DNA from 3 places in the Bradyrhizobium sp. BWC-3-1 genome. Region 1 is predicted to be linked to each of the others. Evidence: predicted binding sites of a transcription regulator. Region 1 holds the regulator's gene; each other region holds the start of a gene.
The links. Region 1 encodes LexA, which represses DNA repair genes until DNA is damaged. Its sites were predicted from a motif close to TGTTCNNNNTGTGTTCNG; they were not measured.
Positions count from the first base shown of each region.

Region 2: a site for LexA is predicted at 8,062-8,079, ahead of RX329_RS00875 (YifB family Mg chelatase-like AAA ATPase). Genes of this name have one in related genera too.
Region 3: a site for LexA is predicted at 1,929-1,946, ahead of RX329_RS37555 (nucleoid-associated protein). Genes of this name have one in related genera too.

Region 1 covers NZ_CP136625.1:4,426,160-4,436,873, reverse strand. The annotation lists partial or broken gene RX329_RS21500 (EAL domain-containing protein) at 1-442, shown strand, start outside; gene RX329_RS21495 (S41 family peptidase) at 720-2,057, opposite strand; gene RX329_RS21490 (alpha-hydroxy acid oxidase) at 2,361-3,494, shown strand; gene RX329_RS21485 (HAD family hydrolase) at 3,509-4,135, shown strand; gene RX329_RS21480 (hypothetical protein) at 4,303-4,494, shown strand; gene glp (gephyrin-like molybdotransferase Glp) at 4,733-5,944, shown strand; gene lexA (transcriptional repressor LexA) at 6,121-6,822, shown strand; gene RX329_RS21465 (hypothetical protein) at 7,317-7,751, shown strand; partial or broken gene RX329_RS21460 (ComEC/Rec2 family competence protein) at 7,890-9,588, opposite strand; gene RX329_RS21455 (hypothetical protein) at 9,832-10,005, shown strand.
Region 2 covers NZ_CP136625.1:181,043-191,756, forward strand. The annotation lists gene rsmI (16S rRNA (cytidine(1402)-2'-O)-methyltransferase) at 1-612, shown strand, start outside; gene RX329_RS00835 (YraN family protein) at 599-1,000, shown strand; gene gshB (glutathione synthase) at 1,011-1,955, shown strand; gene cpaB (Flp pilus assembly protein CpaB) at 2,319-3,122, shown strand; gene RX329_RS00850 (type II and III secretion system protein family protein) at 3,133-4,650, shown strand; gene RX329_RS00855 (CpaD family pilus assembly protein) at 4,708-5,442, shown strand; gene RX329_RS00860 (CpaE family protein) at 5,439-6,728, shown strand; gene RX329_RS00865 (tetratricopeptide repeat protein) at 6,798-7,583, opposite strand; gene RX329_RS00870 (PilZ domain-containing protein) at 7,664-7,909, opposite strand; gene RX329_RS00875 (YifB family Mg chelatase-like AAA ATPase) at 8,138-9,676, shown strand; gene RX329_RS00880 (hypothetical protein) at 9,732-10,073, shown strand; gene RX329_RS00885 (hypothetical protein) at 10,193-10,660, shown strand.
Region 3 covers NZ_CP136625.1:7,822,029-7,832,742, reverse strand. The annotation lists gene RX329_RS37560 (hypothetical protein) at 1-910, opposite strand, end outside; gene RX329_RS37555 (nucleoid-associated protein) at 870-1,919, opposite strand; gene RX329_RS37550 (IS110 family transposase) at 2,186-3,304, shown strand; gene RX329_RS37545 (Fic family protein) at 3,865-5,412, shown strand; gene RX329_RS37540 (metallo-hydrolase/oxidoreductase) at 5,625-6,824, shown strand; gene RX329_RS37535 (hypothetical protein) at 7,412-7,696, shown strand; gene istB (IS21-like element helper ATPase IstB) at 8,220-8,963, opposite strand; partial or broken gene istA (IS21 family transposase) at 8,975-10,505, opposite strand.

The DNA.
Region 1 (10,714 bases):
CGAAATCACCGAGGCGGTGCTGATCCGCGACGACGACACGGCGCTTGCGATCCTGCATCAACTCCGCGCGATCGGCGTCCGCATCGCGCTGGACGATTTCGGCACCGGCTACTCCTCGCTAAGCTATCTGCACCGCTTCCCGTTCGACAAGATCAAGATCGACCGCTGCTTCGTCAACGACATCGCCGGCCCCGACGGCTCCGCCAGCATCGTGCAGGCGGTCGTCAATCTCGCGGCTGCCCGCCGCATGACCACCACGGCCGAGGGCGTCGAGACCGAGGAGCAGCAGCGGTTGCTGCGCGCGCTCGGCTGCTCCGAGATGCAGGGCTATCTGTTCAGCGCCGCAAAGCCCGCCGACAAGGTGCTGGAGCTGTTCGCAGCTCATCGCAGCCGTCTCGCCCGACGCGGCGGCAACGAAGGCCGCCGCCGCGAGGCAAGCTAGTTCGGACCTCGTGGTCGGCGCAGCGGCATTCCCAGAAGCTCTCCTCGATACACACGACGCAGGTGTCGCGGAGGTCATGCAATTGCTGGAGTTGCGGGTTCATCCCGGCGGCGAGGTCTGGTCGAGCGCGACCGCGCCCGCCGCTGGGCCGAGCGCGATGGCTGCTACGAGGCCACCTTCGCGGCCATGAACCCGAGCTGACACAGCGTCCCGAAACAAGTTCGCCCGGGAACGGCTATCCGCTCCCGGGCGATCAACACCTTACCGTCGCGAGCGCCTAGTTCGGCACCGCAGCCTTCGACGCCGGCTTGGCGGCGACCGCATTCGCGGTTTGGCCGTGCAGGAAGTCGTAGGCCGTATGCAGGGCCTTGTCGTCTTTCGCTTCCGGTGGGACATAGGACTGCGATCCGGTCTGCTCGGTGCCGTCGGCTGCCTGGAGATGACCGCGCATCTGGGACTCCGCCATGGTGTCCATCCGGCCCTTCAGCTCGGGCGGCACGTCTTGGAGGATCTCGATGTCGGGCGCGATGCCCTGGGCCTGGATCGAGCGGCCCGAGGGCGTGTAGTAGCGCGCCGTGGTCAGCGCCAGCGCGCCGTTGCCGGTGCCGAGCGGAATGATGGTCTGCACCGAGCCCTTGCCGAACGAGCGCGTGCCGATCAGCGTCGCGCGCTTGTGGTCATGCAGCGCGCCGGCCACGATCTCCGAGGCTGAGGCGGAGCCGCCGTTGACGAGAACCACCAGCGGCTTGCCCTTGGTGAGGTCGCCACCATGGGCGGTAAAGCGCTGGGTCTCTTCCGGATTGCGGCCGCGGGTCGAGACGACCTCGCCACGCTGCAGGAACGCGCTCGACACCGACACGGCCTGGTCGAGCAATCCGCCCGGATTGTTGCGCAGGTCCATCACGTAGCCCACCAGCTTCTCCGGCGGAACCTCCTTGGTGATCGATGCGATCGCCTTCTTCAGGCCATCGGTGGTCTGCTCGTTGAACGAGGTGACGCGGATATAGCCGATATCCCCGTTCTCGACGTGGAAGCGCACGGGACGCACATGGATGATCTCGCGCTTGATCGCGACGTCGAGCGGGGCGTCGGCGCCCTTGCGCACGATCGTGAGCTTGGTCTGGGTCTCGACCGGCCCCTTCATCTTGTTGACGGCCTGCTCGAGCGTCATGCCCTGCACGGCATCGCCGTCGATCTTGCTGATGAGGTCGCCCGACATGATGCCGGCCTTGGATGCCGGCGTGTCGTCGATCGGCGAGACGACCTTGACCAGCCCCTCCTCCATCGTGACCTCGATGCCGAGCCCGCCGAACTCGCCGGAGGTGGTCTCCTGCATCTCGGTCCAGGCCTTGTCGTTCATGTAGCGCGAGTGCGGATCGAGCGAGGTCACCATGCCGGTGATCGCGCCTTCGATCAGTTTGGCATTGTCAGGCTTCTCGACATAGCTCGCCTTCACCCGCTCGAACACTTCGCCGAACAGATTGAGCTTGGAATAGGCGTCATCCGCGCTCGCTGCCGCCCGTGCCGCCCAAACGCCGCCGTGCGGACTGGCTACCAAAAGGGTCAGACACGCTCCGGTGAGCGCGCCCAGTGGAAACAGCAGGGTTTTCCGCATGGATAGGCTGGCCTTTTTGCTTCGCGGTTCGGTGGGCTGGGAGCCGCCATGCAAATGGCGATCCAGCCTGCTTCTCACAATACCATTCTGGTTTCTTCAAGGCCGGGATGCCACGCCGGCGGGTACACCGAAAAAATCGGTTGGTCCGGACCTAAACTTTCGGCAACGTTGCAGGACCGGTTCGTGCGCAGCGGGGGTCGGCCGGCCGGCCCGCGCCTCGCAGCCATGCCATTTTAGGATGGTTTTGGCGCCCCGGACGGGTTAGGCGATCAGGGAAGGCTTCAAATTCTCGGGAGGATAACAATGAACGAAGCACCCCGCATCCAACCGGAAAGGAACGTCGAGCTCGGCGCCAGCACCGAGCCGTTCCAGAATCTGCATGAATTCATCCGGAAAGCCCGCGCCAACCTCAACCAGAATGCATGGGACTATATCGTCGGCGCGGCCGAGACCGAGACCACGATGCGTCGCAACCGCATGGCGCTGGACGAGATCGCCTTCCGCCCGCGCGTGCTGCGCGATGTTCGCAAGGTTACAGGTTCGGTCGAACAGTTCGGCCGCAAGATGCGCCTGCCCGTGGTCCTCGCCCCGGTCGGCGCGCTCGAGATCTTCGATCCGGATGGTGCGGCGAGCGTGGCACGCGCCTGCGGCACTTTCGGTGCGGCGCACATGCTCAGTTCGGTGTCCGAGCCCGGCCTAGAAAAGACCGCCGAAGCTGCGTCCGACGCGCTGCGGCTCTACCAGCTCTATGTGCGCGGCGATGACGCCTTCGTCGCCGACGTCGTCAGCCGGGCCGAGAAGAACGCCTACGCCGCCTTCTGCCTGACCGTCGACACCGCCCACTACAGCCGCCGCGAACGTGACATCGCCAAGCGCTACGTTCGCGAGAGCCGCTTGCGCGCCACCGGGGGCGATTACCAGAAGGGTCTGGAGTGGCGGACGGTGAAGATGATCAAGGACAAGTTCAAGATCCCGCTGATCCTCAAGGGCATCGCGACGCCGGAGGACGCGCTGATCGCGATCGATCACGGCGTCGAATGGATCTACGTCTCCAACCATGGCGGCCGTCAGCTCGATCACGGTCGCGGCGCCATGCACGTGCTGCCCGAGATCGTCGACGCCGTGAACGGCCGCGCCAAGATCATGGTCGATGGCGGTGTCTGTCGCGGCACCGACATCGTCAAGGCGATCGCGGCGGGCGCCGACCTCGTCGGCATCGGCCGGCTGCAATGCTGGGCGCTGGCGGCGGCCGGCGAAGCCGGCGTGGCGCGCATGCTGGAACTGCTCGAGGACGAAGTGCTGCGCTGCCTCGGCCTCTTGGGTGCGACCTCGTTCGCCGAGGTCAACAAATCCTGCCTGCAGCAGGCGACCGCAACCAACGCGCCGAGTGTGTTCAGCGCGTTTCCGCTGTTCGACCACGAGCCGTATCGATACTGAGTGAAAGGACGCAGGTGACATCGCTCTCTCCCGGCAGCGCGGATGCGCTCCTGTTCGATCTCGGCCGCGTCGTGCTCGATATCGATTTCTCCAAGGCGATCGCCTGCTGGGCGGGACATGCCGGCTGCAAGCCCGAAGCCATCGTCGCGCGCTATGTGCGGGACAGCGAAGCCTATCGGTTGCACGAGATGGGGAAGATCAGCGATGAGGACTATTTCGCCTCATTGCGAGCCTCGCTCGGAATCGGCATTTCGGATGCGCAGTTCCTGGAAGGCTGGAACGCGATTTTCGCCGGCGAAATGCCTGACATCGCCGAGCTGCTGCCGCGCGCAGCGAAACAGATGCCGCTCTATGCTTTCTCCAACACCAACCGGCCGCACGTGGACCATTTCTCGAGGGAATATGCCGACCTCCTCGGCCATTTCCGCGAGCTGTATTTGTCGTCCAGCATCGGCCTGCGCAAACCGGATGCGGAGGCCTTCGACCACGTCGTTGCGGCGATCGGCGTGCCCGCCGGGCGCATCGTGTTCTTCGACGATCTTGCCGAAAACATCGAGGGAGCACGCGCGCGCGGCTTGACGGCGGTGCATGTGACCTCGCCGCGTGACGTCGGGAACGCATTGAAGGCATTGGGCATTTGACGACGGTCCGTTGTCGCGAAACCCACGACGGCACGGCCCGAGGGACCAATTTTGAAAAATTGAGGAACCGGATCACTTTGTACATTTTTATACAGAGTTCCGGGAACGGAATACCGCCTTCCGGACTCTTAGAGTCCGTTGGGACTTCTACGGACGGATGCATCATCGTGCTGGGCAAAACCTACCTCACCAAGCAGGCCTCTCTTCTTCTTGAATTCGCGAGGACAACTTCAGATTCGGACCTTTCCGCCAAGCTTGTGAGCAAGGCCGCCGACCTGAAATCCCAAGCCGACCCGCTGCCCGACAAGGATCAGGGATCCAAGGCGCCCGACGTAACTCCCGGGCAGGCAGGGAGCTGATCGATTCAGGCCATGGCGCGTTCTCGCCTTGCCATGATTTTCGTCGCTTCCATGACCACTCTCCTGCCGATCTGTGACCTCCTTCGGATCATGCCGCGACGCGCTTGATCCTGCCTTCCGGAACAATGTGAAGGGGCGGGATGACTGTGCCTGCTCAGCCGCTTTTGCCTCTGCGCCTGCGCTCGGCTAGAAGACGTGCGGAACATTCGCCCGAACGTGCCGAGCAGGAGTTTTCGCCGTGGCCTTGATGCCGGTTTCTGACGCGCTTGCCGCGGTGCTGGCGGGTGCAGAGCCGCTGCCGGAAGAAATGATTTCCCTCGACGAGGCCTACCATCGCGTGCTCGCGCGTGACGTCGTGGCGCGGCGCACGCAGCCGCCGCAGGCGATGTCGGCGATGGACGGCTACGCGGTGCGCGCGGCCGATGCCGCGACGATCGATTCGGAGCTCACCGTCATCGGCGAAGTCGCAGCGGGCCGACCGTTCGAGGGGACGGTCGGAGCCGGCGAGGCCGTGCGGATCTTCACCGGCGGCGTCGTTCCCTTTGGCGCGGACGCCGTCGTGATCCAGGAGGACACGATCGCCGCCGGCAAGCGGATCACGATCAAGGAAGCCGCAATCGCCGGCCGGCACATCCGCCCCGCCGGCGTTGATTTCCGCGAGGGCGACGTGCTCCTGCGCAAGGGAAGCCGTTTGACCGAGCGAGACCTCGCGCTCGCCGCCGGGATGAATCATCCGCACCTTGCCGTTGTCAGGCGTCCGAAGGTCGCGATTCTCGCCACCGGCGACGAGCTGGTGATGCCGGGCACCACGCCCGGCCACGGCCAGATCGTCTATTCCAACGGCTACGCCCTGCACGCGCTCGCCCGCAGCGAGGGCGCCGAGACCATCGACCTCGGTATTGCCGCCGACACGCTCGAGGCCACCACCGCCGGCATCCGCCGCGCCCGCGAGAGCGGCGCCGACGTCCTGATCACGACCGGCGGCGCATCGGTCGGCGACCACGATCTGGTCCAGCAGGCACTGCGGGACGAAGGCATCGCGATGGCGTTCTGGAAGATCGCGATGCGGCCAGGCAAGCCGATGATGCACGGGCGACTCGGCGCAATGGGTGTGATCGGCCTGCCGGGCAATCCCGTATCGTCCTACGTGTGCGCTTTCCTGTTCATGGTGCCGCTGATTCGCGCCCTGTCGGGCCGTTCAGTGATTCACCATCGCCGTGAACGCGCCGTGCTCGGCCGCGACGTCGGCGCCAACGACCAGCGCGAGGACTATCTGCGCGCGCATCTTGAGGAGCGTGACGATGGCACACGCGTCGTTGTTCCCGTCAATCATCAGGACTCTTCGCTGCTTGCGAATCTCGCTGCAGCACAGGTACTTCTCGTCCGCGCACCATTCGCGCCGAAGGCCGAAGCCGGCACGGCTTGCGAAGTGTTGCGGCTCCCCGTCTGAGCGCCCCCGCAACGCGCGTTCCGCGCACTTTGCTCTGTTCACGGTAAATTAAGCAGTTGCGGAACATGTATCGAACATATAGTGTCTGTTCATGATTTGTTTCGAGCATGCAGCGGCTTATGGCCGAATTCAGCGTCTCGGAATCGGACGACATCAACCGGGGGACTTTGGTCGAGATGTTAACGCGCAAACAATACGAGCTTCTGCGGTTCATCAGTGAACGTCTGAAGGAAAGCGGCGTGCCGCCCTCCTTCGACGAGATGAAGGATGCGCTCGATCTGCGCTCGAAGTCGGGCATCCATCGCCTGATCACGGCGCTCGAGGAGCGTGGCTTCATCCGACGCCTGCCCAACCGCGCCCGTGCGATTGAAGTCATCAAGCTGCCGGAGCTCCAGGCAGCCGCTGGCAGCCGCCGCGGCTTCACGCCGAGCGTCATCGAGGGCAATCTCGGCAAGGTGCGTGCGAGCGCGAGCCTGCCCGCTGACGAGGGCGAACGTCCCGTCGCGGTGCCGGTGATGGGCCGCATCGCGGCCGGCACGCCGATCGAGGCGTTGCAGACCCGCAGCCATACTATCAGCGTACCGCCTGACATGCTCGGCTCGGGCGAGCATTACGCGCTGGAAGTGCGCGGCGACTCGATGGTCGAAGCCGGCATTCTCGACGGCGACATGGCCCTGATCCAGCGCAACGAGAGCGCCGATACCGGCGACATCGTGGTGGCGCTGATCGACGACGAGGAAGCGACGCTGAAGCGCTTCCGCCGTCGCGGCGCCTCGATCGCGCTCGAGCCCGCCAACGCGGCCTATGAGGTCCGCATCCTGCCGCCCAACCGGGTGAAGATTCAGGGCAAGCTGATCGGGCTTTACCGGAAGTACTGATACCGGGAGTCCTTTCTATCGGCAGTACTTCATATCGGAAGCACTTCATGCCGGAGGTGCTTGGCGCCTCGCGCGCTTCCGATCGGCATCGCCGGTCAGAGATTGGAGCGGATCATCGTCCGCTCCGGCTGGATAGCCTTTCTGGTTCTGCACAGACTATCCGGCCCCTCCTCCAACGCTGGCTCCTCGCCACGCCGACGAAGCAGCACCGCTTCAAGCAGCACCGCTTCGCGGCTCGGTTGTTCGAGGAAACAGCGACCAGCGGTCAAGTTCGGCCGTTGCAGCCAAGTTGGCAATGTTCGCGTACGCGCCTCCCGAATGCATCGCGGCGAGCTTTGTTCCTATTGAATTCGGGAAAGATAATGTGATCGCGGCTTGCGGAAGCCAGCCGCAGATTTGCCCACAACCAAGCACAGCGTTCGTGCTTCCACTCTGATAGAGGCCTGCGCCTCGATAAGAGACGCGGGTTGCTATCCCAGCATGAGGAGCACCCGATGTGTGACTACAGCCTACATGCCGTCGCGTCGCGCCCCGCCGAAGTCGGCGAGACGATCGTCACGACAAGCTTCCGCGGCACCTCGACGCGCGGCTTCGCCTCTGCAGCCGATCCGTCCGTCGCCGTCTGCCTGCTGCCGGGGACGGAGCTCGCCTTCGCCGACGACGTCCGCTACGACAATCGCTGGATCTGGACGCGCACCATCAATTCCCGCGTCGGCAAGTTCGGCAAGATCGATCCGCACGTTCCCGACCGCCATCATGATGCGATCGAATTCCCCGACGGCAAATACGTGCTGGTGACGCAGCTCGTCGAAGGCCAGCGCGCGACGGTGCTGCAACTGCCGGTGACTCAGTCGGTCACCGAGCGCGAGCACAAGGCGCAGATCACCGCCGACAGGCAGCCGACCGTCACGCACCTGCCGATCGGCTGACAGAGCCGCCCTCCGGCTACGAGGTCGGAGGTCAGGATTGAATCGCCATCGCCGGCCGTGGCCGGCGAGATGGTGTGGTTTGCGCCCCGCGAATCCGAACGGACGCACCGAACCACTGCGTTGCTCCGCACCATCAGATCAATCGTCGGCTTGCAGGTCGGTGTCCGCCGGCGTTGCGTCCTTGATGCGAGGCGCGGTCGACTTTGGCGCGAGGCTGCCGTCGAAATCACCCTCGCCGGCGCCGGCCGGCAACCAGGGGCGGCTCGTGCCTCTCGCCCTCACTGCCTGAACCACAAAACCGTCACCACGCTGCGTCAGCGCCAGCGCGCTCTGGCTGGCGAGCCGCTGCCGATCGACCACCATCGCCGCGCAATCGGGCGGCGCGGGACGAGTCGTCACCACCAGGGCGGCCCGACTGCAATCGTCTGCGAGAGCGTCGACGCGCAGTGCCAGCGCGACCAGCCTCCCGTCGGCCAGTGGCGTCACGCAGCCGGATTCGTCGCAGGACACGCCATCGGCAAGCGAGGCTCTGCCCGCCTCGCGCGGATCGGCGTCGGCAGCGAGCCATTCCTTGAGCAGAAAGCCGTCCTTGTTCGTCCTGATCAGGTGCAGATATCCGTCCCTGCCCCGCACCGCGACGCTCGCGCCATCCCCGGCAATCAGGATGTCGGGCTGCCGCGCCGACAGTCCCCAGAGGATCGCTGCCAGCAGCACCAGGGCGCCGGACCAGCGCAGCGGCGTGCGCAACAAGCCGAGCACAATGATTCCCAGGCTCGCCGCGATCAGCGGCGCGATCCCGAACGCCGGGATGCGGCCCACCGCGCCCGGCAAGGCCGCGACCCAGCGCGAGACCGCGACCATCCACTCGATGCCAATCCCCATCAGCCACCAGAACACGCTGTCCAGCCCGAACGGCGCAGCAAGCAGCCCCAACAGCCCCGCCGGCATCACCAGCGCAGAGACCACGGGCATCGCGCCGAGATTGGCGAGCACGCCGAACGGCGTGACACGGTGGAAATGAAAGGCGGCATAGGGCGTGGTCGCAAGTCCCGCAATCAGCGAAGCCATGAACAGCATCGCAATCTCGCGCCCACCCCACATCGCAATGCGCGCAGTCGCCGAATTGTCCGGCGAGGCAAACAAATTGGGCATGCCGATTTGCACCAGTGCGACCAAGCCGAGCGTTGCCGCAAACGACATCTGAAAACTCGGATGCACCAGCGCTTCCGGCGCGACCGCCAGCACGATCAGCGCAGCCACAGCAAGCGTGCGGAAGGTGATGGCGCGGCGATCGACCATCACCGCGATCAGCACCACCGCCGTCATGAAGAACGACCTTTGCGTGGCGACCTCCGCGCCCGACAGCAGCAGGTAGAACGCAGCGGCGACCAGCGCGGCGGCGGCCGACCATTTCTTGATGGCGAAGCCGGCTGCCAGTCCGGGGATCAGAGCGAGCAGCGCGCGCACCGCGAAGAACACGACGCCGGCAACGACGGCCATGTGATAAACCGGAGATCGAGAGCACGTGGCCGAGGCCGGAGATGAACATCGCATCGTTGACGGGCGTGGTGATCGCATCGCGCCGCCCGGTGAGCAGCGCGGTCGCGATCGCCCGATTGTCGCCGTCGAGCGTCGCCCGGATGCGGGCATCGATCGCATCGCGCAGGCCTTGCATGAAGGCCGCGTAACGCAGCCGTAAGCCGCCGGTCTCAGGCGGCGACGCCACCGTGATGGCGCCCATCGCGAAGCCGGAGGCGCCGATGCCCTGGAAGAACATGTCACGCGAAAAGTCGTAGCTGCCGGGCCGCACCGGCGCGAGTGGCGGCATCAGCCGCGCGTATACCGTCTAAGATATTGATTTCAGACGCATTATTTATCTTAAGCTGGGCTGATCCCCAATTAAACCCACAAACTGGGCCCATTGTCCCAGCTGGGACGACGTTTCGATTGCATTGCCCAAGGAGCATTGCTGTGGATCATCCCACAGGCGCGAGCATCCATCATCAACCGGTAATTAATGGATCTGGAACCATTTTACACGTAAGTTCTTCCGTTCTGGACAGCCACCGGAGGCTAACAGATGACCGATGAACAGCTAGCTCTTCAGGCTGTTAGTGATGCCCAGCGCATTCTCGAGGAATACTTAGAACCGAGGCCCCGGAATAACGAGCGCATCATCTTGGACAAGCTGGTGGAAGTGCTCGAGCGTCCAGATCTTCTGGTAGCCGTTCATCGGATGCAGCGCGGCTCGTAGGCTTCTCGCCGTCGTGCTCTTGCTGGCAGGCTCGTGCTAATTCGAGCCAGTCCTGAGCAAGTTTAAGCCACGGCTCCGCATCGATGGAGTAACGGGCTTCGGCGGCCTTTTCCCTGCACACCTCAGCTAAACGGTAGAAGCGTACTGCACTTTCCGACATAGCAAATAACGCGAATACGCCCATCAGCCGCCTCTACCGTACTCGCCTCTTCCCGACACTGTCTGTCGATTTTCTGACAGACCGACCATTGGGCGGGGCGAAAATCGTGAAGTGTGCCAAATCGGCAACCCAGCGGCCCGCCAGCGTGAATCCGGCTGCCCGCAACCGGGCATTAACGCAATCGGCGCAGGCTCTCCGGCGGGACGGGGCCGTGGGGGACATACGCGGCCTTGTGCTTGGGGAGAAGGCCCGCCACGCCCAGCCCCGGCGGTGCCTTCACTCAAAGCGCCTGACACACGTTAAGGAACAATTCGAATCAATTTGCATGCCCGCCCGCATTTCGCTTAGCGTGATGAAGCCGGGGCTGGCTCCATATTTTACGTGATTTTTTTACCCGGTTCATTTGACCGTGCGCGATGCCGCAGCAGTGTCACTGCTGCGGCATTTGCTTATGTGTTCGCACGATGTGGGCAAAGAAAAGCCGCCGGCCGAAGCCGACGGGCTAAGCCTCGGTTAAACTTGCGTGGTTCATGATGCTTTGTTTCAGCG
Region 2 (10,714 bases), 4.2 Mb from region 1:
TCGGATGCCGGCACGCCGTTGATCTCGGACCCCGGCTACAAGCTGGTGCGCGAGGTCTGCGCCGCCGGCCACGCGGTCTACGCGCTGCCCGGCCCGTCCTCGGTGCTGGCGGCGCTATCGGTCGCAGCGCTGCCGACCGACCGCTTCTTCTTCGAAGGCTTTCTGCCTTCGAAATCCGCCGCGCGAAAGTCGCGCCTGGCCGAGCTTGCGCGCATCGATGCGACGCTGGTGATGTTCGATTCCGGCAACCGCGTGCAGGACACGCTCGCCGAGCTCGCCGAGATCATGGGGACCCGGGAAGCCGCGATCTGCCGCGAGCTGACCAAACTGCACGAGCAGATTTCGCGCGCGACGCTGCGTGAGCTGGCGCGCGATGCCGATACGCTGGAGACGCGCGGCGAATTCGTGCTGGTGATCGCTCCACCTGCGGCGGATGCCGGGATGCTGACATCGGACGCGCTCGACGACCTTCTGCGCGAGCAGCTCGCCGCGAACAGCGTCAAGGATGCGGTGGCGCATGCGGTCGCGCTCTCGGGCCGGCCGCGCCGCGAGGTCTATGCCCGCGCGCTCGAGCTTGCCAAAGATCTGCGGGGCGGCGATGGCGAAGAATGAGGCCCCGGCGGAACCGAAAATCGCCTCGCCCGAGCGCGTCGCCGCGTTTCGCACCGGCATCTCCGCGGAAAGCCGCGCCGCGGCCTATCTCATGGCCAAGGGCTACCGCATCCTCGCCAAACGTTACCGCACGCCGCATGGCGAGATCGACATCGTGGCGCGCCGCCGCAATTTGATCGCCTTCGTCGAGGTCAAGGCGCGCGCGACGCTGGACGACGCCGCCTTCGCCGTGACGCCGCGCCAGCAGCAGCGCATCATCGATGCCGCGCAAGGCTGGCTCGTCGCGCATCCCGAGCATGCGGAATTTGAGATGCGATTCGATGCCATGCTAATTGCGCCGAAACGACTTCCACGCCATGTGTTGGCGGCATTCGACGCCTCGACCTGAAAGGCAGACCATGAAACTGAACGTCGCCGTCCAGATGGACCCCATCGCCCGCATCAACATCAAGGGCGATTCCACCTTTGCGCTGCTCCTGGAGGCGCAGAAGCGCGGCCATGGTCTGTCCTATTACACGCCCGACAAGCTCTCGATGGTCGGCGAGGAGATCGTCGCTCCGGTTCAGCTGCTCACCGTGCGCGACGAGCCGGGCAATCATTTCGCCCTGGGCGAACCCAGGCGCGAGGCGCTCAACGGCTTCGACGTGGTGCTGCTCCGCCAGGATCCGCCGTTCGACCTCGCCTACATCACCTCGACGCACCTTCTCGAACGCATCCATCCGAAGACGCTCGTCGTCAACGATCCCGCCTCCGTGCGCAACGCGCCGGAGAAGCTGTTCGTGATGAACTTCCCGCAGCTGATGCCGCCGACGCTGATCTCGCGCGACCTCGACGAGATCAACGCGTTTCGCGACAGGCATGGCGCCGTCGTCATGAAGCCGCTGCACGGCCATGGCGGCGCTGCGGTGTTCCGCGTGATGCCGCAGGACATGAATTTCGGCTCGCTGTTCGACATGTTCTCCGTGACGTTCAAGGAAGCCTGGGTAATCCAGCAGTTCATCCCCGAGGTAAAGCACGGCGACAAGCGCATCATCCTGATCAATGGCGAGTTCGCCGGCGCGGTGAATCGCGTGCCGGCCACGGACGACCTCCGCTCCAACATGGTGCGCGGCGGCGCAGCGCAGGAGACCGAGCTCACGCCGCGCGAGCGCGAGATCTGCGCCACCGTCGGCCCGGCGATGCGCGAGCGCGGGCTGTTGTTCGTCGGCATCGACGTCATCAACGGCAACCTCACCGAGATCAACGTGACCTCGCCGACCGGCATCCGCGCCATCGCGCGGCTCGGCGGACCGGACGTTGCCGCAAAGCTCTGGGACGTGATCGAGCAAAAACGCGCGAAGTAGCCGCCGGCCCATAGCCCGGATGGAGCGCAGCGAAATCCGGGCTGCCACATCATGTTCAGCGGCCCCGGATTGCGCTTCGCTCCATCCAGGCTACGTAATGCATGCGCGGCATCACCCCGCACACCACTAACCACCCATTCACCATGACGCCGCGCGCATCATTCGAACGCAGTGGCCGCACTGCGTGAAACTACGGGGCCGGTGGCCGACCGGCTAACGCGACGTTCACCATCCGCCGAAAGACCACAGCGCGGCCGTCGATCACATTCGGCCTCGCAACACCGCTTATACTTTTGCTGCCTACTCATCGACACGGGGACCCGCCAGGTGCGGTTCGAGTACCCTGCGTAAGAGTAGAAGCGTATGAACACCGCACGCATTATCGTTCTCGTCATCGCGCTGGGCGCCGGCGGCGTCGCTGCGTATCTGGCGAGCGGCTATGACAATAAGCCCGCGCCCGTTCTCCCCGTCGCCGAGAAGCTGCCGACGGTCGAGGTCCTGGTCGCCAAGAACGACATTCAGCTCGGTCAAGCCGTGAAGCCCGAGGACCTGCAATGGCAGCTCTGGCCGGCGGCGACCACGAGCAGCGCCTTCATCCGCCGCGACAACAGGCCCGAGGCGCAGATCCAGATTGCAGGCTCGATCGCACGCGTGCCGTTGATGCAGGGCGAGCCAATCCGCGAGCAGAAGCTGGTCAGGGCCGACGGCTCCGGCTTCATGGCCGCGATCCTGCCGTCGGGCATGCGCGCCGTCTCCACCGAGATTTCAGCCGAGACTGCCGCCGGCGGCTTCATCCTGCCGAATGACCGCGTCGACATCATGCTGACCCGCCGCCTGAAGAATCCTGACGGGGCCGCCGGTAACGACCTCATCCTATCCGAAGCGATCCTGACCAATATCCGCGTGCTCGCGATCGACCAGGCGCCGAAGGAAAAGGACGGCCAGAACGCCGTCGTCGGCAGGACCGTCACGCTCGAGCTTAAACCCGACCAGGTCGCCGCGCTATCGGCAGCGCGCCAGGGCGGCACGCTGACACTCGCGCTGCGCAGCATCGTCGATGCCAACTCGGTCGACAGCACGCCCGAGGACCAGGCGAGCAAGCGGTCCGGCGGGGTCAACGTGATCCGCTACGGCGTACAGGCGCGGCAACTGACGTCACAGAAGTGATGGGGACATGATGAACTACGGGGATGATCGGACGGGCATGCGCATTCGGGGGAATCGCGCGCGCTCGTTCTGGACGGGGACGATGCTGACCCTGGGGCTCCTCGCAGCCCCCGATGTCGTCAGCGCCGCAGATGCGCCGGTCGGCGACCAGGCGCCGATGCAGGCAGCCGATCTCGATGTTTCGCCGGTCGGGACGATCGCGCCGGCGAAGACGCGCTTCCTGTCGCTCGGCGTCGGCAAGTCCGCCGTCATCGACCTGCCGCGCGACGTCAAGGACGTGCTGGTCGCCGATCCCAAGATCGCCAATGCCGTGATCCGCTCGGCCCAACGCGCCTATATCATCGGCGGACAGGTCGGCCAGACCAACGTCGTGTTCTTCGCCGCCGACGGCCAGCAGGTCGCCGCCTACGATATCGCGGTGAAGCGCGATCTCAACGGCATGCGCACGGCGCTGCGCCAGTCGCTGCCGGGCGTGCAGATCGAAGGCGTCGGCGACAGCGTGATGCTGACAGGCTCGGTGTCGAGCCCGGTCGAGGCCCAGCAGGCCGGCGACGTCGCCGCGAAACTGGTCGGCGGCTCCGACAAGGTGGTCAATAACATCATCGTGCGCGGCCGCGACCAGGTGATGCTCAAGGTCGTCGTCGGCGAAGTGCGCCGCGATATCGTCAAGCAGTTGGGCGTCGATCTCAGCGCCAGTCTGAACGCCGGCACCGCGGTGGTGAACTTCAACAATTCCAACCCGTTCTCGGTCAGCGGCGGACCGATCGTCAGCAACAACGGATTAGGTGTCGCCGGTCTCACCAAAGGCTTCGCGACCGTCAGCGCCACGATGCGCGCGATGGAAAGTGCCGGTGTCATGCGCACGCTCGCCGAGCCGAGCCTGACCGCGATCTCCGGCGAATCCGCCACCTTCATCGCCGGCGGCGAATTCCCCATTCCCTCGGGCTATGCCTGCGATCCCGTCACCCACGTTTGCACCACCCAGATCACCTACAAGAAGTTCGGCATCTCCCTGAACTTCACCCCGGTCGTGCTGAGCGAGGGACGGATCAGCCTGCGGGTGATGACCGAGGTGTCCGAGCTGTCGAACCAAAGCGCCATCACGGTGACCCAGGCGCTGTCGTCGAGCTCGACCAACTCGATCACCATCCCCTCGATCCAGACCCGCCGCGCCGAAACGACGCTGGAAATTCCCTCGGGCGGTTCGATGGCCATGGCCGGCCTGATCCAGCAGCAGACCAAACAGGCGATCAACGGCCTGCCCGGCGTCGACCAGGTACCGATCATCGGCGCGCTGTTCCGCAGCCAGGACTTCGTCAACAACGAGACCGAGCTGATGGTGATCGTGACGCCTTATGTGGTGCGCGCGGTGGCTCAGAAGGAACTGTCCCGGCCCGACGACGGCTTCGCCCCGGCGTCTGACGCCCAGACGGCGCTGCTCGGTCGCATGAACCGCCTCTATGGCGTCGCGCGCCGCGTCGATCCGATCGCGGGCACGCCCGGCGATTTCGGCTTCATCATCGACTGACGACGAACGGACAGCCTGAGGAACGGGGCAAGAGACGGGGCACGAGGGGATGAAGCGATGACGAAGACCATGGCCGATCGACGTCGCGGGTTGAGCGTCGCGCTGGCACTGACGGGGCTCTCCGTCATGCTGGGCGCCTGCAACACCACCGGCGAGATCGTCACCCAGACGGTGCCGACCGACTATCGCCAGCGTCACCCGATCGCGGTCGAGGAAGCCAAGAAGTCGATCGTGATCTTCGTCGGCAAGGCTCGCGGCGGCCTCTCGGCCGCGCAGCACGCGGACGTCGCCGGCATTGCCCGGGACTGGGTGCGCGAAGGCACCGGCTCGGTTGTGGTCGACGTCCCGGTCAACGCGGCGAATTCGCGCGCGGCGGCGGCGACCTATCACGAGATCCGTTCCGTGCTCGCATCCGTCGGCGTGCCCTCGCGTGCCATCGTCCAGCATCCCTATCGGCCCGAGGATCCCGGACTGCTGCCCACCATCCGCCTGAGCTATTCCCGGATCGCCGCGGTCGCCGGCCCCTGCGGGCTGTGGCCGGAAGATATCGGCCCCTCCATCCTCGACCCCGGCTACAACGAGAACCGGCCCTATTTCAATCTGGGCTGCGCCAGCCAGCGCAACCTCGCGGCCATGATCGACAATCCGGCCGACCTGGAGCAGCCGCGGTCCGAGACGCCGGTCTATAACGCACGGCGTGACATGGCCTTCGAGCGCTATCGCAAGGGCACGCCGATCGCGAGCAGCAATCCAGACGCCGACAAGGCCAAACTCAGCGATACAGGCAGATGACACGCGTCCACGACGAAGAAGCGGACGATCCGCAGCACCCCGAGGAACACATTGCGCCGGTTCCTCGCATCTCCGTGCAAGCCTTTTGCGAGACCGAGCAGACGCTCGCCGCGGTGACCGCGGCCGGGCAGGATCGCCGTCTCGCCAAGGCGCATCTCACGGCCAAGGACGGTGGCCTCGCGGCGGCAATCGAAGTCTATGAAACGATGCCGACGCCGAACGTCATCGTGATCGAATCCGACGGCACCCGCGACATCCTCGAGGGCCTCGACGACCTCGCCGGCGTCTGCGATCCCGGCACCCGTGTGGTCGTGATCGGCAATCCCAACGACACCGCGCCCTATCGCGAGTTGGTCCGCCGCGGCGTCAACGACTATGTGGTGGGACCGGTCGAAACGCTCGACGTCGTCCGCTCGATCTGCAGCCTGTTCTCGGCGTCCGAAACCATCATCACCGGCCGCGTCATCGCGGTGGTCGGGGCCAAGGGCGGTGTCGGTGCCTCCACCGTCGCGCACAATGTGGCCTGGACCATCGCCCGCGACCTCGCGCTCGATTCCGTCGTGATCGATCTCGACCTCGCCTTCGGCACCACGGGTCTCGACTACAACCAGGACCCGGTGCAAGGCATCGCCAATGCGGTGCTGTCGCAGGATCGGCCGGACACGGCCCTGATAGAGCGTCTGCTCTCCAAATGCACCGAGCGTCTCAGCCTGCTTGCTGCGCCCGCCACCCTTGACCGCGTCTACGATTTCGGCGCGGAGGCCTTTGACGCGGTGTTCGACACGCTGCGCATGACCACGCCCTGCATCGTGCTCGATGTTCCCCATCAATGGTCGGGCTGGACCCGTCGCGCGCTGGTCAACGCGGACGACATCGTCATCGTGGCCGAGCCCGATCTTGCGAACCTGCGCAACACCAAGAACATGCTGAACGTCTTGAAGGCGGCGCGGCCGAACGACCGGCCGCCGCTCTACTGCATCAACCAGGTCGGCATGCCCAAGCGGGCGGAGATCGAGGTCAAGGCCTTCGCCAAGACCATGGAGAGCCAGCCGATCGCGGTGATCCCGTTCGATTCGAAGCTGTTCTCGACCGCGGCCAACAACGGCCAGATGATCGCGGAGGTCTCCAAGAGCCACCGCACCACCGAGCTGTTCCAGAACATGGCGAACCGCCTCGCCGGGCGGGGCGAAGTGAAGAAGCCGAAGCGCTCGCTGCTCGGGCCGCTGCTGAAGAAGCTGAAGGGCAGGTCGGGTCGCGGGTCAGCCCCGCATCGCAAGGCATCCTGAGCAAGGCGTTCTGAGCAAGGCGTTCGGACCAAGGCTTCCTGACACGGCATCCTGACGCGCGCGAGCGAGTTACTTCTCCGCCCGCTGCTGCTTCTTCACCAGCAACTGCCGCAGCGCCGTGACCTTGGCCGCCGCCTGATCCGGCGGCAGGTCCGCCTTCACGATGGCTTCGGCCTCGGCCTGCTTTCCTTCGAGTCCCAGCACGAGCGCGAGATTGGCGCGCACGCGGAAATCGGCGGGATTGCGCTCGTGCGCCCGGCGCATCGTTTCCTCAGCCCGCGGCAGATTGTTCTGCAGCATGTAGGACAGTCCGAGATTGGACAGCACCGACGGCTCGTCCGGCACGATCTTCAGCGCGGCGGCGTAATATTGCTGCGCCTCCTCGTTGCGACCGAGCTGATCGAGCGCGGCGCCTTGCGCCGACAGGATATGCCAGTCGGGATCCTCGGGCGAATGCGCGCGGCCGAGGACGTCGAACGCCTGCTGGAAACTGCCGCTGTCGGCGAGCGCACGGCCGTAGCCGGCGAGCAGCGCCTTGTTGCTGGAATGGGCGAGCACGGCCTGCTCCAGCACCGCGAGCGCCTGCGCGCGCTGGCCGGTCTGGCGCAACGCCTTGCCGTATTCGAGCGCGACGTTGGGATCGCCAGGCTTGGCGCGATAGCGCTCGCGCAGCGCATCCATGTCCGGCTTCACGTCCGGCTTGGCCTCGGCCCTGCCAGCCGTGTCCGACTTTCCGCCGAGCGCGCCGGTGATGTCCTCGATGCCGGTTGTCTGACAGCCGCCGAGGGCCAGGATCAGAAGCGCGGAAAACAGATATCTCGCCGGAAGAGAGGCGACGGACAAACGCTTGGACATACTCTGATCACTCGGCGACTGATCAGAGATGCTTACCGATTAACGCTAAAGTCCCGTTAAGGCGGGGCGCTTCCGAAAGCTCAGTCGGTGAATTCAGCGCCGAACTCGCAGCCGATGCGCCAGCGCAGCCGGCACTGCCGGGAATAGTCGGGCGCGAAGATGATGGTGAATTGCGGCGGCACTTCCAGAAATTCCGCCACGACTTTCACGCCGCCATCCGAAATATCCGTGATCGTGCAGTCCCGCGGCAGCGAACCCGCGCCAAAATGAATCTTGGCGAGCCGCGTGCACATCCGTCGTTCGCTTCTCCGGCGATTTGCAAGCATTTGAATTGTTCACCCGTTAGACCACGGCCCATCCCGCACCCCTAGGAGTAGCGGACATTCGTTGGAATGTGCTGAGCAGAGCAGCTTGCATTCGAGGCGTAGTGTCTTCGTCGTGTTTACGATTGGTTAGGACCTTCCGGCGCCCCTCGACCCGTTCCTGTATTGTTCTTGCAAGAATTGGCCCGCTCTGCTACCCCTAATTGTGCAAAAGGGCAGGCTGGTTCGGGCATGGTTCAGCGGGTTTCTACCGTCGCCTTTGAGGGGATCGAGGCCCGCGCGGTCGACGTGCAGGTGCAGGTCGCGCCCGGTCTGCCGGCCTTCGCGATCGTCGGTCTCCCGGACAAGGCGGTGTCGGAGGCGCGCGAGCGGGTCCGCTCGGCGCTGATCGCCTCGGGGCTGGCGCTGCCGGCGCGGCGGATCACCGTCAATCTCGCGCCCGCCGATTTGCCCAAGGAGGGCAGCCATTATGACCTGCCGATCGCGCTCGGCCTGATGGGGGCGATCGGCGCGATCCCTCCGGATGCGCTGTCCGGCTTCACCGTTCTGGGCGAGCTTGGCCTCGACGGATCGATCGCGCCGGTGGCCGGTGTTCTTCCCGCCGCGATCGGCGCCAATGTGCGCGAGGAGGGGCTGATCTGTCCGGCGGCTTGCGGCTCGGAAGCGGCATGGGCGAGCCCGGACATCCAGATCATCGCCGCAAGTTCGCTGATCCAGATAGCCAACCATTTCAAGGGAACGCAGGTGCTGTCGCGGCCTGTGCCGAAGGTGCATGAAGCAGCAAGCTCGCCGCTCGACCTGCGCGACATCAAGGGCCAGGAGAGCGCCAAGCGGGCGCTGGAGATCGCGGCCGCCGGCGGCCATCACCTGCTGATGATCGGCGCGCCCGGCGCCGGCAAATCGATGCTGGCGGCACGCCTGCCCTCGATCCTGCCGCCGCTGTCACCGGGCGAGTTGCTCGAGGTCTCGATGATCGCCTCTGTTGCCGGCGAGATCGAGGGCGGCGCACTGACGGCGCGGCGGCCGTTTCGCTCGCCGCATCATTCCGCCAGCATGGCTGCGCTCACCGGCGGCGGCATGCGCGCCCGGCCCGGCGAGATCTCGCTCGCGCATCAGGGCGTGCTGTTCCTCGACGAGCTCCCCGAATTCGATCCGCGCGTGCTGGATTCGCTGCGCCAGCCGCTGGAGAACGGCGAGGTCTCGGTGTCCCGCGCCAATCACCGCGTCACCTATCCCGCACGCTTCATGCTGGTCGCGGCGATGAATCCCTGCCGCTGCGGCAATGCGTTCGAGCCCGGCTATGCCTGCAAGCGCGGCCGCATCGATCGCTGCACGGGCGACTACCAGGCCCGCATCTCGGGGCCGCTGATGGACCGCATCGATTTGCGCATCGAGGTTCCCGCGGTGACCGCGGCCGATTTGATCCTGCCGCCGCCCGCAGAGGGCTCGGCCGAAGTCGCCGCGCGCGTGGCGGCGGCGCGGGATATCCAGCTCGCCCGCTACGCGGACGCCGGCCTGCCGAAGGTTCGCACCAATGCCGAAGCGCCGGCCTCGGTGCTGGAGGAGATTGCCAAACCGGATGCGCAAGGCCAGAAGCTGCTGCGCGACGCCGCCGAGACCATGCGGCTGTCGGCGCGCGGCTATCACCGCGTGTTGCGGGTGGCGCGCACGCTGGCCGATCTCGATCATGCGGACAGGATCGGCCGGCTGCATCTCGCCGAGGCCTTGTCCTACCGCGCACTCGCGGAGGATGTGCGCCAGATCGCCTGACCGATACGCCCGCGGCATCTTCCTGACGAACAGCACGTTCCCCGAGAGTGAAGCTATGACCGACGCCAATGCCTGCACCATCAGATTTGTTCGTGCGTCCCAATACGCTGATTGGCTGAGGTCATACGAGCTGTGGGTCAACGGGACCAGCGTTGGGAAGCTTGCGCGCAACGGCGTGTTGGAGATCACGCTGCCGGCCGGCGCCTGCACGATCGAGGCGACCATTGATTGGGGCAGGAGCCAGCCGCTCGTCGTTCGCACCACTCCCGGCCAAACCGTCGAGATCGAGGTCAGGAACAGGTGGGGTGCCTGGGCGGCGCTGTGGGCGATCAGCTTCGGCAAGAACAGCTATTTGGTTCTCACTGAAGTCGAGCGAAAAACGAACAGAAGCGCCTAACCGACTGAGATCCTCATCCCCGGATACCGGCATCAACCCGGCGGTAACGAGTTTCCTTTACGCTCTGCAAACCATAAGGCCCATCAGTTCCCCGTACCGGGCCCGGCGAGTAGCGCGTCATGTTGCGTTTCAAGATCCTGGCGTCGGTTGTTCCCCTGTTGGCGGCCGCGGTGTTTGCCCGAAGCGAGATCGGATCGGTCTCGCATCCCTGCATCGCCCTCGGCGACACCTCGGTCGAGCTGACGTCGCTGTTCTGGACCGCCGGCGTGCATGTCGCCTTCACCGATGATCCCGCGCGCGCCACGGTGCGGGTTCAGATCACCGAGGATGCGGACGCGGCCGACTTCGCCGTCGTCGACGACGGCCTCGGCTCGGAATCGGAGTCCTGCCAGGCCAACCCCTCGACTCGCCTGATCTCGATTGCCGCGCAGCCCGTCGACGGCGGTCAGGTGATCTATCTCTCCACCGAGGGGCCGGCGGATTACCGTGTCTATGTGCGCTCGAAAACCTTCTCGCAGCGCGAGGCGGCGGCGCTGATCGTCGGCGCCCGCGGCGGCCACCGCCGTCTCCAGGCCGCCTCGCTTTGAGCCGCGTCGCTTTGCGCCGTTAACGCCTCGTCAACCCTGTTTGGAGGCGGTCGC
Region 3 (10,714 bases), 3.4 Mb from region 1:
CCTTCAGAGTCTCGCGGCTCGATGATTGGACGTGAGCTTCATAGGCAGCTTTGGCCGCCTCAAGCGCCTGCTCCAATGTCGTGGCGAGATCTTGCTGAGGACGGCTCGCCCGAGCCAACTCACCGGAAAAGAGCAGGTGGCGTGCCTCGACATCTGTCCCCGAAAGAAAAACCCAGTTGGCGGATTCAGTCAATCGAGAACGAGCGCCGGGCAGGGCAGGATCATCGGCTCTAATGCGATAGATCGGAGGCGTCGCCGCCGCTTGCAGCCAGACCTGGCCATCCTCGAGCCAGGCGCGGGAGACGAGACCGCCCAACAGTCTGCGGGCAGAAACCGTTTCCCAAGCTTGATACGCCGGCGATGAAACCGCTGGCGCGGCCAATAATAGCCAGGGATTGAGATCGGTAACGATTTCACGGTCGGGGACAAAGTCACGAACATAGCGAGTGGGGTCGATAGACCCAAGCAAAGGCTCGGCTCGCGGTGGCGTTTGCGCGAAATCCCATGAAGCGAACTCCAATCCTCGTGCGCGAAATGCCTGAGTGGAATTGAAGTCGGCGATCGCGAGGCGCGGAAGGACAGTTCGCTGCGCCAAGTATTGTGGGATGTCGGACTGGAAGATAAAGAAGGCGCAGCCGTCGGCAGTTGGCTTTCCGAGCGTGATCACGATCTCGCGGGTCGAATCAAAGATATCACTCCCAACGAGATCACCACCGAGACCCGGATTATAGACTTGCAAGGACGAGAACGGCGGTGGGACATCGTCGACGAAGCCGAGCCAGGCGACCTGCGCATCGACGGACGGTAGCCGGCCTCGCAACACGAGGGCGTCAATACGTTCGTCCGCCACGGCGCCGTTCGCGACAAGCTCACGTACGCGTTCGACCAGATGTGTTGATCTCGAAGTCATCGAGTGTGATCTTGTCCCTGATGATAATCTCGCCCCTGTCGCGGTTCACCGAAATGACTGAAGACATCAAACCGACAGGGAAGGTCAATTTGACCCCGCTTGCCGTCTCAACGCGACGGTTCTTGGGAGCCTGAATTGCGTTCTTTTGGAGCACGAACGATTCGCCCGCCATTCCTTCGCGCTTCAGCTTTGCCTTGAAGTCGGTCAGCACGGGGCTATCATCAGGCAGCGGCCCGAAAATGCTCTTCAGCCAATTTTCAGCACTTTCGCCGTCGACGGAACCGCCTGATTGGCTGGCGTCGTAGAGGCGTTGCGCCAGATTTTTCATCGTGTCCTGCGGAAGTATGTCTTTGTGCTTGTGCGCAATGTTGCGCGTGACCTCGACGATTGTCCTTGTCAGCTCCTCTTCCGTTCGCTGGCGTCGCACGAGCAAGAACTGTTCGAAATAGGCCGCAGGCCGCTGCGGATTTTGACGATCGACAACGCAGATTTCGTCGCGCTCTTTGCCGAGCTTGATCAGCGCGGCCTTCTGCAGGGCATTGCGGTTCTGGACAAAAGTCCGCTCAATCTCGCCGAAGGTCGGCTTCGGCTTGCCCGAACGGCCGCGGCTGACGTCGTAGTCGTAGCTGAGAACCTTTTCGTCCTCGAATTTCAGAAGTGCATATAACCGGCCACCTGAACAAGACAGCGAGAAGATCAAGAAGGCACCGACAGCCGTGCTGCCTCCGTGAGCCTCATTGAACGCTGTCGCGAGTTTCTCGCTTTGCTCCTGGAAAGTTGCCCTATCCCGGCTGATCCGCGCCAGTTGCGCCCGCACCGGCGCGTCCGCGAGAAACTCGTATCGGTTTCCGCTGTTGACCGATCGGACGCGGCCCAGGAAAAAAGCTGCGTGTCGACCGGCATCGAACGCAGTCAGTAGCTGAAAATGTTCCTCTCCCGGGCCGACAATATGAAAAACGCTCTGATCGATGCGCAGGCTTTCGAGTTCCTGCTCAGTAAGGAAGGACATTCATCACCATAGAACAAAAAGAGAACTGATTGCAATCGCGGCGCTGTTTTAATCCAAAATTTGCGTCGTGTTCCGTTAAAAATCTTGCATCTTGTTAAGAATTCCATCCCCAACGTGTGGCCGGGGCGCCGGTCTGTTGAACGGTGAACGAGCCGCCACGCCGCTAGACTGTATGTCCCCCCACAAAATGAGGCGACTCACCCTCGATGTTGCGACGAGGGTTGCCCGGATGGACCGGGTAGAGCCTCAAACAAGGAGGGCGAGTCGTGGGTCATCATACCGAGGTCTTTGTCGGAATCGATACGTCAAAATCGCGCAATGCTATAGCCATTGCCGATGGCGGCCGTGGCGGCGAGGTACGATATCTCGGGGAGTTTCCTGCCACGGAGGCAGCGATCCGAAAGCTGGTGGCAAAGCTTGCAGCGAAATGCTGTCAGTTGACGTTTTGCTACGAAGCAGGGCCAACAGGATACGGTCTCTACAGACTGCTCAAGAGCCTCGGCCATGACTGCCTGGTGGTGGCCCCCTCGCTCGTTCCGAAGAAGGCCGGCGATCGAGTGAAGACGAACCGGCGCGATGCGGTAAGCCTCGCCAAGCTGTTGCGCGCGGACGAGCTCACGGCGGTGTGGGTGCCGGACGAGCGCCATGAGGCTATGCGCGATCTCTCGCGCGCCCGTCAAGCAGTGAAGAAGGACCTCCAGGGCAAGCGTCAACAGATCTCGTCATTGATGCTGCGGCTGGGACGCATCTATCCGGGCAAGACAACGTGGGGACCAGCCCACATGAGATGGCTCATGTCGCAGAAGCTCGAGCATCGCGAGCAGCGCATCGCATTCGAAGAGTTACTTGAGGGGATACGCCAGGAAAGTGAGCGGCTGGAGCGTTTGGAAGATGCCATCCGCGAGGTAGTACCCGAGTGGTCGCTCGCCGAGGTTGTGTCGGCCCTGCAGGCGGTGCGTGGGATTGATCTCATTGCGGCTGTGGGGGTGCTGGCTGAGATCGGTGATCTATCCCGCTTTCAAAATCCGCGCGAGTTGATGGGCTATCTGGGTCTGGTGCCCACAGAAAACTCGACTGGCGACCAAGTCAAGCGAGGCGGCATCACCAAAGCCGGTAATGGGCGGGCGCGACGTATTCTTGTAGAGGCGGCCTGGAGCTATCGATATCCGCCGCGCGTGAGCCGAGACAAGCAGCCAAAGGTGGAGGCCGCACCGAGAGTCGCGCGCGAGATTGCGTGGAAAGCGCAAACCAGGCTGTGCGGACGCTTCCGCTCACTCGAGCGGAAGGGCAAGCGGCGAACCGTAATCGTCACGGCGATTGCCCGAGAGCTATCCGCCTTCATTTGGGCGATCAATCGCGAGCTCATGCCACCTCGACAGGCGTGACATCGTTGGGGGCTGTGGACCGCTCGAGTCGTGAGGTGCGCTCGACCGGCCCACAGCCCCCTTTGTTGCAATCAAGATCAGGGGGCAGTCGCAGACATAATCGTGCAGAAGTGAAGGCGGGACCACGGCAGGGGAAATCCTGAAATCCATTATGTGGCCGATCATCCGATCGACGCCCGACGCTAGACCAGGGACAGCCCCAGACGAAAAAACGGAAATGCGGTATCCAACCCGCGCATCAGAGCCTGTTCACCGACGTCTTTGAGTCCCGCCTTCTCCTCTGCACGATCCATCGGCACAAGAACTTCACGATGAGTCCTCGTGGAGATGAGAAACCGTGCGCTGTGTGCTTGACTGGGGACATCAGAAATGGATTGCTGGTCCTCTCAAAAGTGTTCCCTTGGGTGGGGCGAGGGAGAACCCCAACGGTTTTCGCGAAGACATTTCACATTTCCCGGGTTGTGTGAGTGTTTTTCACGGTGTAAAAGGGTTTTGCGGCTCAAAGGCCAAGTTGAGAGTGAAATTCACGATTCGAGAGCGTTTTTCATGGATCTGGGACAATGCAGACAAAGTTTTCAGGACCAGTGTCTGTTATTCATGACCGGCGGCTGCCGGAGATAGCAACTCCTGTTGGCTATGCTGCGCTGGTTGACGCCTACAGCCTATCCGTCCCGGTCCCGCGCGTGCTTTCCGCAATCGGAACAAAGCACCGGATCATTGAGCAGGAGGGGTGGCGCATCTACACGCCGCGCCATGCGCCGGACGCGACGCTTGAGGGGCATCTCACCTTCGCTCTCAAGAATGAAGGACTAGACCTTGCAATCCTGAAACGGCTTTTCCTCACTGTGAACGAGGATGAGATTGCGGATCTTGTGAGACAGAAGCCGACCGGTCTGTATACGCGTCGTATCTGGTTTCTGCATGAATGGCTATTGGGCCGCCAACTCAACCTGCCTGCGGCAGATAAAGTCTCTTACGTCGACGCCGTCGATACCGAACTTCAACATGCGACCTCCGGACAGAATTCGGCACGACACCGCGTCCGGAACAATTTGCCAGGAACGCCGGAATTTTGTCCGCTTGTTTTCAAGACTGCAGCGCTGAGCGAATTTATTGCGCAGGATCTCAAGGAGCGCGCCCGTTTCGTGGTGAGCCAGGTTCCAAAGGATCTGCTGGCGCGAACCGCCGCCTTCCTTCTTCTCAAGGATTCAAGGTCAAGCTACGTCATTGAAGGAGAGAGACCGCCACAGGACCGTATCCAGCGGTGGGGCCGGGTCATCGGTGAAGCGGGACGGGCCCCGCTCGACGAGGCGGAGTTTCTACGCCTGCAGCGCATCGTGATCGGCGATGAGCGCTTCGTGAAACTTGGCTTCCGTAACGAAGGTGGTTTCGTCGGCGAGCATGACCGTGAGACGCAGCGACCTGTCCCGGATCATATCAGCGCGCGTCACGAAGATATCCCCTCCCTCGTGCGCGGACTGATCGCGTTCGATCATGCGGCGGAAAACGAGCTTGATCCTGTCGTCGCTGCCGCCGTGCTCGCCTTCGGGTTCGTTTATATCCACCCGTTCGAGGACGGCAACGGACGCATTCACCGATACCTGATGCACCATGTTCTGGCACGGCGCGGATTCAATCCCGCCGGGATCCACTTTCCGGTTTCTGCCGCGATTCTCGACAAGATCAGCGAATACAAGACCGTGTTGGAAAGCTATTCGACTAGATTGCTTCCATGTGTTGAATGGGAATCGACCCCACAGGGCAACGTCAAGGTCTTGAACGATACCGGTGATTTTTATCGTTTCTTCGACGCGACGCCCCACGCCGAGTTTCTGTACGAATGCGTGCAGAGGACCATCGAACAAGATCTTCCAAAGGAAACGCAATTTTTACGGAGCTTCGATACCTTCCGCGCGGGCATCGAGAACATGATCGAAATGCCGGAGCGGACGCTCAATAACCTCTTCGGATTCCTGCAACAGAATGGAGGACAACTCTCAAAGCGTGCCCGCGACAACGAATTCTCCGAACTAACGCCGGATGAAGTCACGAGGATTGAGGAGCTTTATCAAGCGGCTTTCTCGAAAGACTCTGGAACGGCGAGTTGACTGTGTCGGAGTGCCACCTTCATTGAATTGGGCCTGTCGGCTGGTCGACCTCTTGATAAAAAATAGCGCCCTCAATCGGCGTGGTCGCAGCTAAGACGCGCCGCATCGGTGAGTTTTGACCGTGGGAGGTTATCTTCTTTTTCTTCTTTATCCGCATCCCGCCAGAGTTTCCCCGCAGAGGACTGTACGCGCGCGTCTCGCGAGTGGATTCATTGAGCACGAGCCCTCATCGCCGTGCATCCTTCGAATTTGATTGCATCGATGCCGACTATGTTGATGGCGCCGGACCGCGGCTCTTGGACGGGTTTCGTGCTGAACAGACCAAACCATTCGCGCTCATGCGCGTAGTGACGACACCAGCCCGATTTGGCCACTTTGCGGGCGCGACACCGGCGCCAGCCGATTGGTTTTATCTCGAGATCGAGCGGGATGGCTCCGGCCTGCCGGCATGGCACGCTCAACTTGAAGGCAACGGCTACTCGGCGCACGCACGCGGAGTCCTCACCTACGCGCGGCAGCTTGATACACCGGACGAGACCCGAGGGCCGCGATCGAGACCCCAAACTCTCGGTGCCGCTGCCGCCCCACGGCTAGGGCTGCCGCGTTCGCTCGTCACTGCCTGTGCGCCATTGCCGAAGCCGGCAACGCGCGCCGCAATATCGACTGTTCTCAAAAGGGTCCAACAAGCGGCATCTGTCCTGGTCAGGGATGTCGGTCAGGCAAACTTTGTCTCCCTATGCGATGATCGCGGCCGCGCCATTCTGCACTTCGATGTCGGATTTCCGATCTCCTTCAATCGCCATACATTCCCCTCCAATTTCGACATCAATCGAAGCGAGGCGCCCCCGATCGTTCTGTCGCATTGGGATTGGGATCATCTTCACGGTGCCTTCCACCTCCCCCATCTGCTAGAATGTCGCTGGATTGTTCCCAATCAGCGGCTGGGGCCTGGCGCGGCGCGACTGGCGCGAATACTCGCCCAAAAGGGCAATCTGCTCGTACGCCCCGCCAACGCAAGAATCCGCTTTCCGTTTGGTGAATTGGTAAGGAGTCGAGGCCCGGCCCGCGATCTCAATGATAGCGGATTGACCATCCTTGCCACCCTCACTAGCGGACGGTCGGCCTTGCTGACCGGAGACGCGGACTATGCGTACCTCATGCATGCCAATGCCACGAAGGTAGATCACCTCGTCGCAACTCATCATGGTGCGCGCTTCAATGCGGACGCGGCGTCGGTGCCGATGCCGAATAACAGGCATGGACAACTGGTGATTTCCTACGGTTATCGCAACGTCTACCGGCATCCACACGCGGAAGCGCTATCTAAGCACGCAAACTCGGGTTGGACGACGTGTCTGACCACCGCAGGGCGAAGAGGTGTCGCCAGCCGAGGCGATCGCATCGTGAATTGACGTTGGACAGCCAAGGTTCTGGCGCTGCAGCTTTCCGTGCGGCCGGCACTTCGATGACTCGTGATCGATGGCGAAGTTCATTTCGCGTAATTTGCCGCACTGCGACGGACGCTCTGCAAGCAACATGGACGCCAGGTCAGACAGCATTGCATCACCTGTGTCGGCCCGACCAACGGTCAAAAGAAGTATCACCGCCGATCGGCGTTAGAGCGCGAACGTCATATCTGGAGAGCCCCTTTAGGTGTGGGGCGACTGTTCGGCTCAACTCGGGGGCTTGATTGCGACTGCATCACAAGACGAGCCACAAAGCCTAGGCCTGTTGCTCCAATTCGGGCTCCAACGTGGTTGTCTTGATTCTCTCGACAATCAATTCGAGATCAAGCGGGCGTACGGCATGGTCGGCTTCGACGAACTCCTTGTCTTTATCGACAATCTTACCTCAGTTTGCCATCATTTGGGAGGCAGCGAGCCAAAACTCGCGCGCGTTGCATATTTACAACCCGCGCTGCCATTCGAGATACTAAGCTCCTTCATCGAGCCAACCAAAATATATTTCATGCGTACTTCAATATGATCGCGGGGGCGAAATGTATGATGTCTATCGCAGCAGCAAGCGCGACTTGCTCGTTCTGAGTACAGGCTCTGCCGTACCCCTGCTTTACTCTGCACACAAGTGGCGCAAGAGAAGAGCAAGAGTTCTCAAGGTCAGCGACGAAATCAAATCAGCCGTTCGGGCACAAGGCTACTACGTCCGCAGTCTGCACGCGAAGCCGAACCGCGTTTTCTTCCCACACTCCGGGGAGAAGGCTTTAGACATTCATCTCCAGCCTAGCCGCGTAGAGGATCTGCACACCAAGATGGGAAGGAGATGATCCGCTTAGGACCGAAGCGGCGATATGTGTAGTTCCCAAGAAGTTCTTAGCCATCGCTTCTCGGTACGGAGCGCCAGTTCGCAAAATCATATTCGTCCCGCCACCGGTGCACGTTGGTTTTGCAGAATGCGCACCTGAAGTGACCAGGCTCTCGGACTTCCCGGCGGATTTGGTCAGCTACGAAGGCACCTGCGCATTTAGGGCACAAGAAAATCACTTTGGTCACAATTCACATAGTTTCTTTAGAACGCTGATTGCGGTGCTGCGGATTCCGACGAAGTCGCCCAGGCGTACCGATATGAAGTCGCCCGTGGATTCCGAGACGATGTCGCCCACCTTTCCGATTTGATCTCGCCCAGCGGCGAGGCGTTCTGGCCGGCTGGTTCTCTGGCATCGGTCAAGCCGCGTGGTCAATCTGGAATCGCGACTTCAACCTGTTTTTCTTCTTCTGCGGTTGCTGTGGGCATGTGGGCGACGCGATTGCGTTGTCCAAGCGCAGCGGCATGTCCACAGCGCCACGGGCTCAAGTCTTTCGGGCGGATTGCCGGGTTCGGCGCAGGCTCTCACCGGTGAGGTCGAGCCGATGGGCATTGTGGACGAGGCGATCGAGCACGGCGTCGGCATAGGTGGGATCTCCAATGAGCAGATGCCACTGGTCCACGGGGAGCTGGCTGGTGACGATGGTGGAGCGATGACCGTAGCGATCTTCGAGGATTTCCAGGAGGTCGTGACGGGCACCGGCGTCGAGCGGCTCGAGTCCCCAATCATCGAGGATCAGCAGATCGACACGGCCAAGGCCGCGCAACAGGCGTGGATGGCGGCCGTCGCCGCGGGCGAGCGCCAGATCGTCGAACAGTCGCGGGACGCGCTGATAGAGCACGGAGCGATTGTCGCGACAGGCCTTGTGGCCGAGCGCCGAGGCGAGCCAACTCTTGCCAACGCCGGCCGGGCCGCAGATCAGGAGATTGACGTGGTCGTCGATCCAGCGGCCCTCGACAAGCTTAGCGAACAGCGAGCGGTCGAGAGCGCGCGGGGTGCGGTAGTCGATGTCCTCGACGCACGCCTGCTGGCGCAGCTTGGCGTAACGCAGGCGAGTGGCGAGCCGTTTGTCGTGCCGCAGCGAGGCTTCACGTTCGAGCAGCAGCGCAAGCCATTCGGTGTGACCGAGGCTTGCGGCCTCACCGGTGGCTTCGATGTCGGCGAAGGCCTTGGCCATGCCGTGGAGGCCGAGGGCGTTGAGGCGGTCGAGGGTCGGATGGGTGAGCAAGGGATGATCTCCTAATTGTAGTAGCGCGGTCCGCGGATGTTGGCATGCAGGATCGGCGCATCGTCCGCGGAACGCTGGTGAGCAGAACGCCGATCGAGATTGTTGGCGAGGATCGACTTGACCGAACCATAGGTGCGCGCGCCGATGTCGATTGCCCGCGCAGCCGCGGCGTCCAGCCGTTCGCGCCCATAGGAGGCGGCGAGCCTGAGGATGCCGAGGCAGGCGCGGAAGCCTTGCTCGGGGTGCGAGCGCTCGTCGAGAATGAGGTCGCACAACGCGCTGGTCGCCGGCCCGATCGCGGCGGCGTCCTGGCGGATACGCGCGATGGTCCAGCCGGCGTAGCGCCGATGGCTGGAGGCCATGTGCTCCGGCACGGTGGTGTGTTTGTGATTGCCGCTCATGCGCTGATGCGCGGCGATCCGCTCGCCCTTGTGGAAGATCTCGACGGTACGGGCCGTGAACCGCACCTCGACCTCGGCGCGGGCGAAGCGATGCGGAACGCTGTAGTAATGCTTCTCCACCTCGACGTGGCAATCGAGACTGACGCGGCGGATCCGCCACTCGGCGAGGACATAGGGGGACGCCGGCAATGGCTTGAGCGCCGGCCGGTCGACCTCCTCGAGCAACCGGCGGCGTGTCACGCCGAGCCGCCGGATCGGCCGTTCCTCATTCAGCCTCGTGAGCAGTTCGCCGACCGCCGCATTGACCTCGGCCAGGCTGTAGAAGGTGCGATGGCGCAGGCGGCCGAGCAGCCAGCGCTCGACGATGAGGACGGCCTGCTCGACCTTCCTTGTCGCGCGGCTTGCGCGGCCGCGCCGGCAAGATGGCGGTGCCGTAATGCGCCGCCATCTCCGCGTAGGTACGATTGATCTGCGGGTCGTACAGGCTCGCCTTAATGACCGCGACCTTGGTGTTGTCGGGCACCACCAGCGCCGGTATGCCGCCGATCGCCGCGAAGGCGCCAACATGGGCGCTAATCCAGTCGGCGAGCCCCTGCGTCCACGTCGCCTGCGCGTAGGTGAAGCTCGATGCGCCGAGCACGGCGACGAAGATCTGCGCCGTTCTGCGCTCACCGGTCAGGCGGTCGACCACCACCGGCACGCCATCGCCGGCATAGTCGACGAACAACTTGTCGCCGGCCGCATGGGCCTGGCGCATCGTCACCGACAGGCGGCCCTCCCAGGCGCGGTAGAGCTCACAGAAGCGCGAGTACCGGTATCCGCCGGGCTCGGTGGCGATATATTCCTCCCACAGGATCGACAGCGTCACGTGCTTGCGTTTGAGCTCGCGGTGCACGGTCGCCCAGTCGGGCTCGGCGATGCGGCGGTGACCCTGACGGTTGCCATTGCCGGTCTTCGCGAACAGGCGAAGTTCCAGAACCGTGTCGGTGACGTCGTCTGGCAACGGCCAGCTCAAGCCCGCGGCCTCGAACCGCCGGAGCGCCAGGCGCACCGTCGAGGGCGCCGCGCCCACCCGTCGCGCAATCTCGCGGCTCGGCAGCCCGGCCGCCTTCATTCTGATCACATCGCGCACACGGCGCATCGCAAGCCTCTCCGTCGGCATCCAGGGTCCCCTTCGCAAAGCCGAAAGAGTACGGGTGGGCGACTTCAAATCGGAATGGTGGGCGAGATCATCTCGGAATCCTGGGCGACATCGATCGGAATCCGCACGGTGCAAACTGGAAAAGACGGCATGGCCCTTGTCGAACACTCCTTTGGACCAGTGCTCGTCATCCGGGTGTGGTCTGTTCT